3 regions of the Gordonia sp. NPDC062954 genome follow, and region 2 is predicted to be linked to each of the others. Evidence: riboswitches for the same ligand, from Rfam matches in the RefSeq annotation. Region 2 holds a riboswitch; each other region holds the start of a gene.
The links. Region 2 has a riboswitch for S-adenosylmethionine ahead of ACIGKQ_RS14440 (bifunctional o-acetylhomoserine/o-acetylserine sulfhydrylase). Riboswitches for the same ligand answer to the same signal wherever they lie in the genome.
Positions count from the first base shown of each region.

Region 1: linked by a shared signal. The riboswitch ahead of ACIGKQ_RS08920 (aminotransferase class V-fold PLP-dependent enzyme) and the one ahead of ACIGKQ_RS14440 (bifunctional o-acetylhomoserine/o-acetylserine sulfhydrylase) in region 2 are both predicted to bind S-adenosylmethionine.
Region 3: linked by a shared signal. The riboswitch ahead of ACIGKQ_RS24720 (hypothetical protein) and the one ahead of ACIGKQ_RS14440 (bifunctional o-acetylhomoserine/o-acetylserine sulfhydrylase) in region 2 are both predicted to bind S-adenosylmethionine.

Region 1 covers NZ_JBITWL010000006.1:194,122-197,551, reverse strand. The annotation lists gene alc (allantoicase) at 1-595, shown strand, start outside; gene ACIGKQ_RS08920 (aminotransferase class V-fold PLP-dependent enzyme) at 668-1,960, opposite strand; SAM riboswitch class IV at 1,975-2,088, opposite strand; gene ACIGKQ_RS08915 (isochorismate synthase MenF) at 2,178-3,281, shown strand; gene ACIGKQ_RS08910 (O-succinylhomoserine sulfhydrylase) at 3,422-3,430, opposite strand, start outside.
Region 2 covers NZ_JBITWL010000014.1:10,610-14,039, reverse strand. The annotation lists gene ACIGKQ_RS14445 (homoserine O-acetyltransferase) at 1-344, opposite strand, end outside; gene ACIGKQ_RS14440 (bifunctional o-acetylhomoserine/o-acetylserine sulfhydrylase) at 420-1,748, opposite strand; SAM riboswitch class IV at 1,810-1,929, opposite strand; gene ACIGKQ_RS14435 (cutinase family protein) at 2,171-3,430, shown strand, end outside.
Region 3 covers NZ_JBITWL010000048.1:7,436-10,865, reverse strand. The annotation lists gene ACIGKQ_RS24725 (hypothetical protein) at 1-105, opposite strand, end outside; gene ACIGKQ_RS24720 (hypothetical protein) at 310-1,215, opposite strand; SAM riboswitch class IV at 1,346-1,460, opposite strand; gene ACIGKQ_RS24715 (DUF3293 domain-containing protein) at 1,557-2,066, opposite strand; gene ACIGKQ_RS24710 (hypothetical protein) at 2,276-3,430, opposite strand, start outside.

The sequences.
Region 1 (3,430 bases), on a different contig from region 2:
CAAGGTGGACGCCAAGAATCGCTTCACGCACGTGCGACTGACGATGCACCCCGACGGCGGCGTGGCCCGCTTCCGCGTGCACGGTCGCGGAGTGCCCAACCCGCACTTCTTCCGCTACGGCCACTTCGACCTCGCCGCACTGGAAAACGGCGGCCTGATCACCGCCTGCTCCAACATGTTCTACAGCTCCCCCAACAATCTGCTGATGCCCGGACGCGCCCGCAACATGGGCGAGGGCTGGGAGACCTCGCGGCGCCGCGACGACGGCAACGACTGGGTCCAGGTCCGGCTGGCCGGGCGCGGCCAGGTCAGCCTCGTCGAACTCGACACCAGCTACTTCCTCGGCAACGCTCCCGGCGCGGCGACGGTTCGGGGTCGCGACGGCGAGAACGGCGAGTGGTTCGAGGTCCTGCCCCGCACCGAGCTGCAGCCCGACACCCGCCATCGCTTCGTCATCGACCTCGATCGTCCGATGACCGAGGCGCGCATGGACATCTACCCCGACGGTGGGATGGCGCGGTTCAAGCTGTACGGCACATTGACCGACGATGCGGAGGCCGAGCTCATCGAGCAGTGGGAGCGTGGCGAGGCCTGAGCTTCGCGCGCATCTATCGCGCATCCGCGCATGTCGAGACGTGCGCGGATGCGCGCTCGGTGCGCGGATGTGTCAGGCCTGCAATCGGTGCAGCGCCTCCACCAAACGGTTGATGTCGTCTGCGCCGGTCCCCAGGCCGAAGCTCGCGCGCACCGCACCATCGGGAAAGCCGAGCCGTTGCAGCAGCGGATGTGCGCAGAACTTTCCGTCGCGCACGCCGATTCCCGCTGTGTCACTGAGATGTTCGGCGACTTCACGGGGCGCGTGACCGTCCACGACGAACCCGGCTATACCGACCCGGTCGGTCGAGTCGTCGAAGATCCGCAGCAGCTCGACGCCGGCGATCCCGGCCAGTCCGGCGTCGAAGCGACCCAACAGCTCCGCCTCATGCGTACCAATGGTCTCGAAGCCGATGCCGGCCAACGCCTCGCAGGCCGCCGCGATCGCGATGGCGCCCAGCACGTTCGGTGATCCCGCTTCGTGTCGAGCTGCGCCGCTGCGCCATTCGACACTCGCCGACGCTGCGTCGTCGAGGGTGACTGCCGCCGACGCACCGCCGCCGGCGAGGTACGGGTCGGCCGCGTCGAGCCAGTCCGCCCGGCCGATCAGCACCCCGGCGCCGAACGGCGCGTAAAGCTTGTGGCCGGAGAACACGAGGTAGTCGATACCGTGGCTGACCATCGACACCGGCCGGTGCGCGACGAGCTGGGCTGCATCGACCAGGATGCGGGCGCCGTGTCGGTGGGCCAGCGCGGCGAGCCGGCCGATCGGCAGCACTTCACCGGTCACATTGGACGCCGCGGTCACCGCCAGCAACGCAGCCGGCGCCGCCGCCAACTCCGCCTCCAGCGCAGCCAGGGTGTCCTCGATCGTCGACCGCGCCCGCACCACCCGCGCGCCCCCGGCGCGCTCGCGGGCCGTCCACGGCAACAGATTCGCGTGGTGCTCGATATCCAGGACGACGACATCGCCGCGAGTGGCCCGGGCGGCCAGATTGATCGCGTCGGTGGTGCCGCGGGTGAACACCACGGCGTCGTCGATCCGTCCGCGCACGAAGGCTCGTACCGACTCGCGGGCCGACTCGTACCTGACGGTGGTGACCTGCGAATGATGTCCGGCACCCCGATGGACGCTCGCGTACTGGCCGAGCGCGGCCTGCACGGCGCCGGCCACCGCGGCCAGCGCCGGCGCACTGGCCGCGTAGTCGAGGTTCACATAGCGCACCGACCCGCCTGAGCACAGTGGAACGTGCGCGGTGGCGCCGACGACCTCGGCCAGCGGCGGGATCGGGGTCGGCTGCGGGCACGCGGGCAGCGGCGCAGCCGCGAGTGACGTGATGAATGGGTCTGACAGCACAGTGGACATGAACGCTCCTAGGGAATCCGCACTTGCCGTGGCCACCTCGACCACAGCCGGGTCGTCACCCGGAGCACCCCACCGCGGAGGAGGGTTGCCGGCCAGCGAGCCGGGGCTTGTCACTGGCACTCATGACCCGCATCAACAGTCGCCCATCGGCCCCGGATGAGTCAATTTCCGATCATCGTGAGCGAAACCCGGCGAGCCGCGCCGGTACCGTGAGGTCATGTCCACTTCCGACGGCGACGACCGCGAGGTGTTCGTGCTGTCCCGACCCCACGGCACCGTCCGCGCCCGTGGTCGTCGGCGTGCGTTCACCGACACCGCCGCCGCCCGCGCAGCCCTCTCCACGGGTGACGTTCGGGCCATCACCGGGGCAATCCCTTTCGACCCAGCCGACAATGCGGCGCTCGTCGAACCAAAAGTCCTCGATGTGGACGCCGCACCGCTGACGCCGGTGCCGCCGACACCGCGCGAGGTTGTGTCCATGACGGCCCACCCCGATCCACGAACCCACCGCGACCGGGTGGTCGCAGCCATCAAACAGATCGCCGACGGCGTGGTCGACAAGGTGGTCCTCGCCCGCGCCGTCGACATCGTGATCGGGCAGCCGGTTGAGGTCACCGATCTGCTTGCCGCACTGGCGGGCGGCAATGTCGACCACAACGCCTTCGCCGTGGACGTAGGGGCCGTCATCGGCGACGATTCGTGGCTACTCGGCTCGAGCCCGGAAGTGTTGTTGCGCAAGACCGGTCGGGTCGTCACCTGCCGACCGTACGCAGGCTCGGCACGCCGATCCGCCGACCCTACCGCGGACCGTGCGGCCGCCGAGGCGCTCGCGTCGTCGTCGAAAGACCTTGCCGAGCACCGATTCGTCGTCGATTACCTCCGCGACCGGCTCGCCCCGTTGAGTTCGGATCTGGATGCACCGTCGACCCCCGAGGTCCGCTCCACGGGCGAGATCTGGCACCTGGCGACACCCATCCGCGCGACGCTGCGTGATCCGTCGGTCACCGCGCTGGATCTCGCGGCGCTGCTCAGTCCCACCCCCGCGGTCTGTGGCACACCGAGTGATGTTGCCGCCCAGTTGATCCGCGATGTCGAAGACCCACGCGGGCTCTACGGGGGCGCGGTCGGCTGGTGCGACGACGCCGGCGACGGCGAGTGGATGGTCACCATCCGATGCCTGCAGCTTGCCGCAGATCGCCACAGTCTGCGCACCTGGGCCGGCGGCGGGATCGTGGCCCAGTCCGACCCACAGGACGAACTCGACGAGACCACCGCCAAACTCGCGACCGTCCTCAACGCATTGGGTATAGCGCATGCCTGACGACTTCCTGATCGCCCACAACCCGGAGGAAGGTTCGTCGCTCCTCGATACGTCGCCCAGCGGTTGGGCTGACTCTCCGGTGATCGAGTAGGTCCGAGGCGCCAGCCGAGGGCCGTATCGAGATCAGCCCGCCGACTTCCTCACCCCAG
Region 2 (3,430 bases):
CGACATCCGCCGAGCACGTTGGCCGAGATGACACACCATTCGTCGGTGTCGATGGCGAGTCCGGGGCCGATCAGCCCGTCCCACCATCCAGCGGTCGGGTGCTCGTCGTCGGCGGGGCCGGTGACGTGTGAGTCACCGGTCAGCGCGTGCAGGGTGAGGATGACGTTGTCGCGGGTGGGCGACAATGTCCCCCAGCGCTGGAAGGCCAGGGTGACATCGTCGAGCCGTTGGCCGTTGTCGAGAGATACCGCACCGATGCGGACGCTGGACATCGCCCCGTCCGGCATCTGCTCCCAGTCGGGGCGATCAGCGGGCTGGGTTTGCGGTTCGATACTCACCGACACAATTCACTCACTCTTCGTCACACTCGATTGTCGACGCATTGGCCTGTTGTCACATGAATGCTCTTGTCCCACACATCACTTGGCAGCAGCAAACCCCAGTTCCAGGTCGGTGATGATGTCGTCGATGCCCTCGATACCCACTGCCAGCCGCACCAGACCGGGGGTGACGCCGGCGTCGATCTGCTCCTGCGGGGCCAGTTGGCTGTGGGTGGTGGAGGCGGGGTGGATCACCAGTGATCGCACATCACCGATGTTGGCCACGTGACTGTGCAACGTCAGTGCGTCCACGAACTTCTTGCCCGCATCCACGCCGCCGATGATCTCGAAACTGACGATGGCGCCCTGCCCCTTCGGCAGTAGCTTCTGGGCGCGGTCGTACCAGGGCGACGACGGTAGGCCCGCGTAGGCCACCGACTCCACCTGAGCGTGACCCTCCAGGAACTCGGCCACGCGACGTGCGTTGCTCACGTGGCGTTCGATGCGCAGACTCAGCGTCTCCAGTCCCTGCGCCAACAGGAAGGCATTGAACGGAGAAATCGCCGCGCCGGTGTCGCGCAGCCACTGAACTCTGGCCTTCAGGGCAAACGCCGGGGCACCGAGGTCGGCGAACACCGCACCGTGATAGCTGGGGTCCGGTGTGGTGAAGCCCGGGAAGAGATCGACGCCGTCGCGTTGTACCCGCCAGTCGAAGGTGCCGCCGTCCACGATGGCACCGCCGATCGCGGTGCCGTGGCCGCCTATGTATTTGGTGGCCGAGTGCACCACGATGTCCGCGCCGTGGGCGAGCGGGTTCAGCAGATACGGCGTCGCGACCGTGTTGTCGACGATCAGCGGCAGGCTGTTACGGTGCGCCACCTCGGCGATGCCCTCGATGTCGAGGATCTCGTTGTTCGGATTGGAGATGGTCTCACCGAACACCGCCCGGGTGTTGTCCTTGATGGCCGCCTGCCAGGAGTCCAGGTCCTCGGGATCATCGACGAAGGACACCTCGATGCCGAGCTTGGGCAACGTGTAGTGGAACAGGTTGAATGTGCCGCCGTAGAGCCGTGGGCTGGAGACCACGTGGCCACCGGTCTCGACGATGTTCAGGATGGAATACGTCTCGGCGGCCTGACCCGACGCGAGCAGGAGCGCGGCGACGCCACCTTCGAGCGCGGCGATTCGCTGTTCCACCGCATCCTGGGTGGGGTTCATGATCCGGGTGTAGATGTTGCCCGGTTCGGCGAGCCCGAAGAGATCAGCGGCGTGTTGGGTGTCGTTGAAGACGTACGACGTCGTCTGGTAAACGGGCAGTGCCCGTGCATTGGTAGTGGGATCCGCCGTCTGTCCGGCGTGGATCTGTTTGGTCTCGAAGCTCCAGTTCGACGTGGGATCGACGACGTCGGAGCCAGTGGAGTCAGACATGACCATGTCCTACTTTCTGCGGTCGGCAGGGTGCAACGACCCTGGTGGGGTCCGACCTTCGGACCCGCGCTTGCCTCGGAGTGCATCTGCATTCCTCAACCCGGTCATCACCCGGAGCACCCCACCGCGGTTGGAGGGTTGCCGATCAGCAAGCCGGGGCTTGACGCTGATGCTCATGACCTGGCGTCAAGGATATAGCACGCCCCTGCGCGGCTGAGAACCGTGTTGTTCGCGGTGATCGGAACACGCCTGGATCGGCAGGTCACAAACTGAGAACAACTGTCGTCCGAAAGGATGAACTTCGGCCGTAATGCGACTGAAACCCCAGGTGAGAGTCGTTAGTCTAACGAACGATGATGCGGTCTTTGAGATCGCGGATCTAGGCTGTCGCCAGCCCAGGCCCTGCGACGAGAAGAGATCTGATGCCTGCTCGGTGCCGTTCGGCACACCGGATGACGGTCGTGCTCGTTGCCATAGCGAGTGCTCTCGCGGTGGCTGCCGCGTACTGCCTTCCGGCCGGCGTGGCCCGGGCGGATTCGGACGACGACTACGACTGTGGTGCGGGCGCCGTGATCATCGTCGGCGGGACGAATGACCCGGACGCGGCGAACATGATCGGCGTCAAGCAACGCTTCAGCGGCACCGGAATCGATGACACGCCCGGGACCGCCGACGACGACCCGCGCTACGCGGACGCTCCCTACAAAGTGATCAACGCCGACTATCCGACGACCCTGTGGCCGCTCGGCGCTGCGGGCTACGACGACAGCGTCGCGCAGGGCAACGCCGCGACGAAGCAGGCGATCGCGCGCTACCAGTATCACTGTGACACGCCGGTGGTGGTCGCCGGCTACTCGCAGGGTGCGCGGGTGGCCGGCGACGTCCTCTCCGACATCGGCAACGACCGCGACGACAAGGTCGTACTGCTCGACGAGCACGGGAACCCGGAGCTCGACGACGAGGGCGAACCGATCGTCGTCGACATCAGTACCGACGACCTGTCCGGCGAGCTCTACGCCGATCCCCGGCGGGTGGGGGACAAGACCGGCCGTGGCATCGAACTCTCACTGATCGGCGTGATCCCCGGACTCACCATGAGCGGCGCCCGAGAGGGCTATGGCAACCGGGGTTTCGGTGAGCTCGAGGACTCCGTGGTTTCGGTCTGCGTCCAGGGCGACCCCATCTGCGACCTGCCCGACCCGCTATACGACCCCATCGGGACCGTCGACGGCCTGGTCGGCTATTTCACCAAGCACGGTCTGTACAACTGGCAGATGTATCGCGATCCCACCGAACCGGTATGGAACACGGGACGCGTGGTCGATTGCGGAGCCGACCAGACCGACTGCATCGCCGAGGCGGACTCGGCCATCATCGGCGTCATCCGCGATGGTGCCGAGACGATCGGGCTCGACGGTACGAGGATCCGCGATGTCCTCGCCGATCGGTGGACCGTCGATCTGCCCTATGGAATCGAGCTGTCCAACCTGCAGCCGGTGGTCCGCGTCGTCCAGGACGTCCTGCCGCCGCTGCCGAACGTCGGCTACGGCGGCTATCTTCCCGATCTGTTGGTGTTCGAGAAGATCCTCAATGGAGTGGTCGAACGGGCACCCGACGATGTCAAGGAGGGCGTCGCCGCCCTGGCCGCCAGCGCCAAGAGCATCGTGCTGATCCCCGCCAAC
Region 3 (3,430 bases), on a different contig from region 2:
CCTCACATCGGCAGGTGTTTCAAACACTGCTCTGGCGATCGTTAGATGGGCATCTCCCAACCCCAATTTCAGCCATTCGTCGTCGACTCTCGCCGCGTCCGTCATCGGTTCGCTCCTTCACACCCTGCATGCTCTGCGACGACTGACACCCAGGGTGCACTACGGCACGGCACGTCCTCCGACAGCCCCTGATAGCGGCCAATGAGCGAAGTTCGGTCGTCCAACACATTCAAGCTCAGGTTCGTCACTGTGTGCAGCAGCGCCGACAACTGTGGCTCGTGCGCGGCCGGCCGGTGCGGGCGCAGTAGGTCACAAACGTGAGTAGGGCTCTGCCAGAAGATTGGCAGCGGCGCCGATGGTGAGTCGATGCAGTTCCACCAGGGCGTCCTCATCAAGCGTTCTGGAGATGTAGCCGCCGGCGAGCACGAACGCCGTCGCTAGAGCGCCCTGTTGGCACCAGTCGAACACCATGCGCTCCCGACAGGCGAGTACGTCGGCGGTGATGTCGTCCAGACCGCCCACAACGCAGTCTTCGTGGGGGTCCATCCCCGCGTTGTACAGGCACAGATCGATCGCGGTGGCATCGACCTGGGCCAGTGCCCCCTTGATGGTGGTCAGGTACTCGTCGGCGCTGTGCACCAGCGTCAGGGTCGAGTTGGCCTGCCCCGGGTAGCGGTCGAACGAGCTGACCGACACATCGACCTGCGTGATGCGCTCGTCACCTTTGATGAGCTGGGCGGTGCCGCCGCCACAGTGTGCGTCGAAGTCGAGGATCAGCACCGACCGCGCTGCGCCCTCGTGCAGCAGTCTCTTCGCCGCGACTACCAGGCCATTGAAAGTGCAGAATCCTGCGCCCTCGTCGTAACGCGCGTGGTGCAGTCCCGAGGACAGCGAGCCGGCCACGCCCTCATCCAGGGCGCTGCGTGCCGCTGCCACGACGCCGCCGTTGCACGACAGCACCATCTGCCACAACGCGGGGTCCCATGCGAATCCCTGCGACTCGGCAAGCCACTGCGGGTTGCCGGTCTGCACTGCTGCCACATACTCGGGGTCGTGGACGCGGGTGAGGTCGCGCACGGTCAGCGGCGTCGGAGCGGTGACCTCGACACCCTCAATCGGGTCGCTGGCCAGTGAGTCGGCGATCCAGCCGGACTTGCGGGTGGTGTCGAAGCCGTACCCGGCGGCGACGTAGTCAGGGTGGTAGTAGAGCTTCACAGAGATCGGTCTCCTTTCGGTCGGTCCTGGGTCAGCACGCTCGCGGGGTTGTGTGCCCACCGCGTTCGTGAGCGGGTAGTCGGCGGTTGTCAGATAACGCGAATCTCTTCGACTCGCAGCCTCCGGCGGGGAGGCGCTCTTGCCCGGCACCGGTCGGTGCGGGCCGCTTCGGCCATCCGGGCCACCCATGAACGTGGGGTTGGCGTGCCGCCCAGCCGGAGCGTCGGGGTCGGCGACTCATGAAGCGTCATCAATATAGCGAGGCGCACCGACATTCTTCTTGAGTCGCAGGCATCTCGAAGGCGCTGCAGCCACCGCACAGCGCCATCACTACGGCACCGTCAGCGAGCACTACCGTCTTGAATCCACCGCCAACCTCGGTGAGTCTGCCGGTCGGTCGCACACGCGAACAAGGACCAACGTCGGCCGTGCCAGGCAAAGATCGCCACCTGGCCGAATCGCCCTCCGATATCGCGGGCACGGGCGTCGGTGAGTCCGAATACCGCCCTGCTGGTCTCGTGATAATCATCATCGAGGCTCAGCCCAACGGCATGCATGAAATGAACACTCTCGGTGTCTAGTTCATGATCCAACACCGACAGGCGAGCAGCATTCTCGTCACTCGTGGGCACGGAGTCGGGCTGGACAGCTGTAATGACATGCAAAGGGCCAAGGGGTGGCAACACCTCGCCGCTCTCGGCTGGCCAAACCGTTCCACCCCCAGCGGGACTGTCGATGTGAACCTTGGTCCTGAGGTACTGCTTCCACAGATCGTCGTCTTCTGCATGGCGCACCAGCTCGCCTCGGTTTGGCCACACAAAGTCTGAGTGCGCGTGCTTCGATCGAGCCATTAGTTCCCCCGAGAGAGACGCCGAGATGTCTCGACGTCTTCGTCGTTGGCGGCAGGACGAGACTTCAGAATGCCATCGTACGACTCCGAACTACGCGCGAATCCGGTGCGACAGCCCTTCTGCAACGCGGTAAGTGGGTCACACATCCGGGAACCGGCACGCAAAGACGCTCGTGCTGCCCATACCGATGTCACCCCGTGCGCTCGCCCTCATCCGATTTGGTCAGGGTCGGGGGTGCCAATTGACGAGTAAGTCAGCAACATCGGACCGACATCGAGCATTCCCAGATACTCGTTGCCCTTCAGCACGTTCAGTGATCCATCCCAGGCATCCGGCAGTTCCTTAAAGTTGGCAACTGAGTTGTCGAAGCTGGAGGCCTGCTCCCACCACTGGGCGAAGCCATGATCGGGGGCGGGCCGGGCAGCAGCTGCTTCGGCCGCAGCCGCGCGCACGCGATCGCGCTCTGTTGTTTCATGATCAACAAATTTCCAAGGCTGGCCGATCGTTTCAGCGATCCATGCCGCTTCGGCGGCCAAATCGGTACCGGACTGCTGCGCGACCTCAATAACCCTATTGCGAAGCACCTGCGGCACTTCCTCGGCCGTAGCGGTTGGATTATTCCACTGCACAAGAACATTCGGGAGTGTACCGTCAACCAGCAGCTTGGTTCCGTCCTCCTGGTACCGCGCCAATTGAGGGCCGTCACTGACAGGGCCGAGGACGCAGTAGTAGGGCGCCGATGGGTGTCGGCGGTAGTACATCAGGTATTCGGCCCCGTCGGGCAGGGCACAAACCTCCATACTGGTGACCGTCGGACCCATCGGGTTGAACCAGATCGCCACACTGACGGTTTGACGACGCTCCATCCACAGCAGGCGACGGTCGGCGGGCTCGTCCTCGGTTTTTTGCCTGCCCGCAAGAGCCGGTCGAGCTTGTTCGGCGATCGACGCGATGACCCATTCCGCTCGTTGTGAAGAGTCGTTCAGCAGGCCGCCTTGCGGCTCCCACCGCAATGGAACCCGGGCGATTTCACCGAGGACATCGCTCAGCGTTGAGGTGAAGCCCCACAGATCTGCCGCCGACCTACCGTCGTAGGAGCCAAGCTGTTCTTGACAGCGAACCTCTGACATCGTGTTCCACTGCTGATAGACGAGATGACCGGCCTCATAGCTCCAGCCACCCAGGAGGTTCGTCTCGGAATCAACAAAGAGATGCCACGTCATCGCCGAGAGTTGTTCGGCAAGCGGGTCTGAGATCCTGTCAGCGCCCAACTTCAGGGAACTCTGCCAGCATTCCCCGGCGATGGGATGCCGTGCATAGCCTGCGTTCATGTGCACATCGCGGCCGTTGAACGTACCTATGGG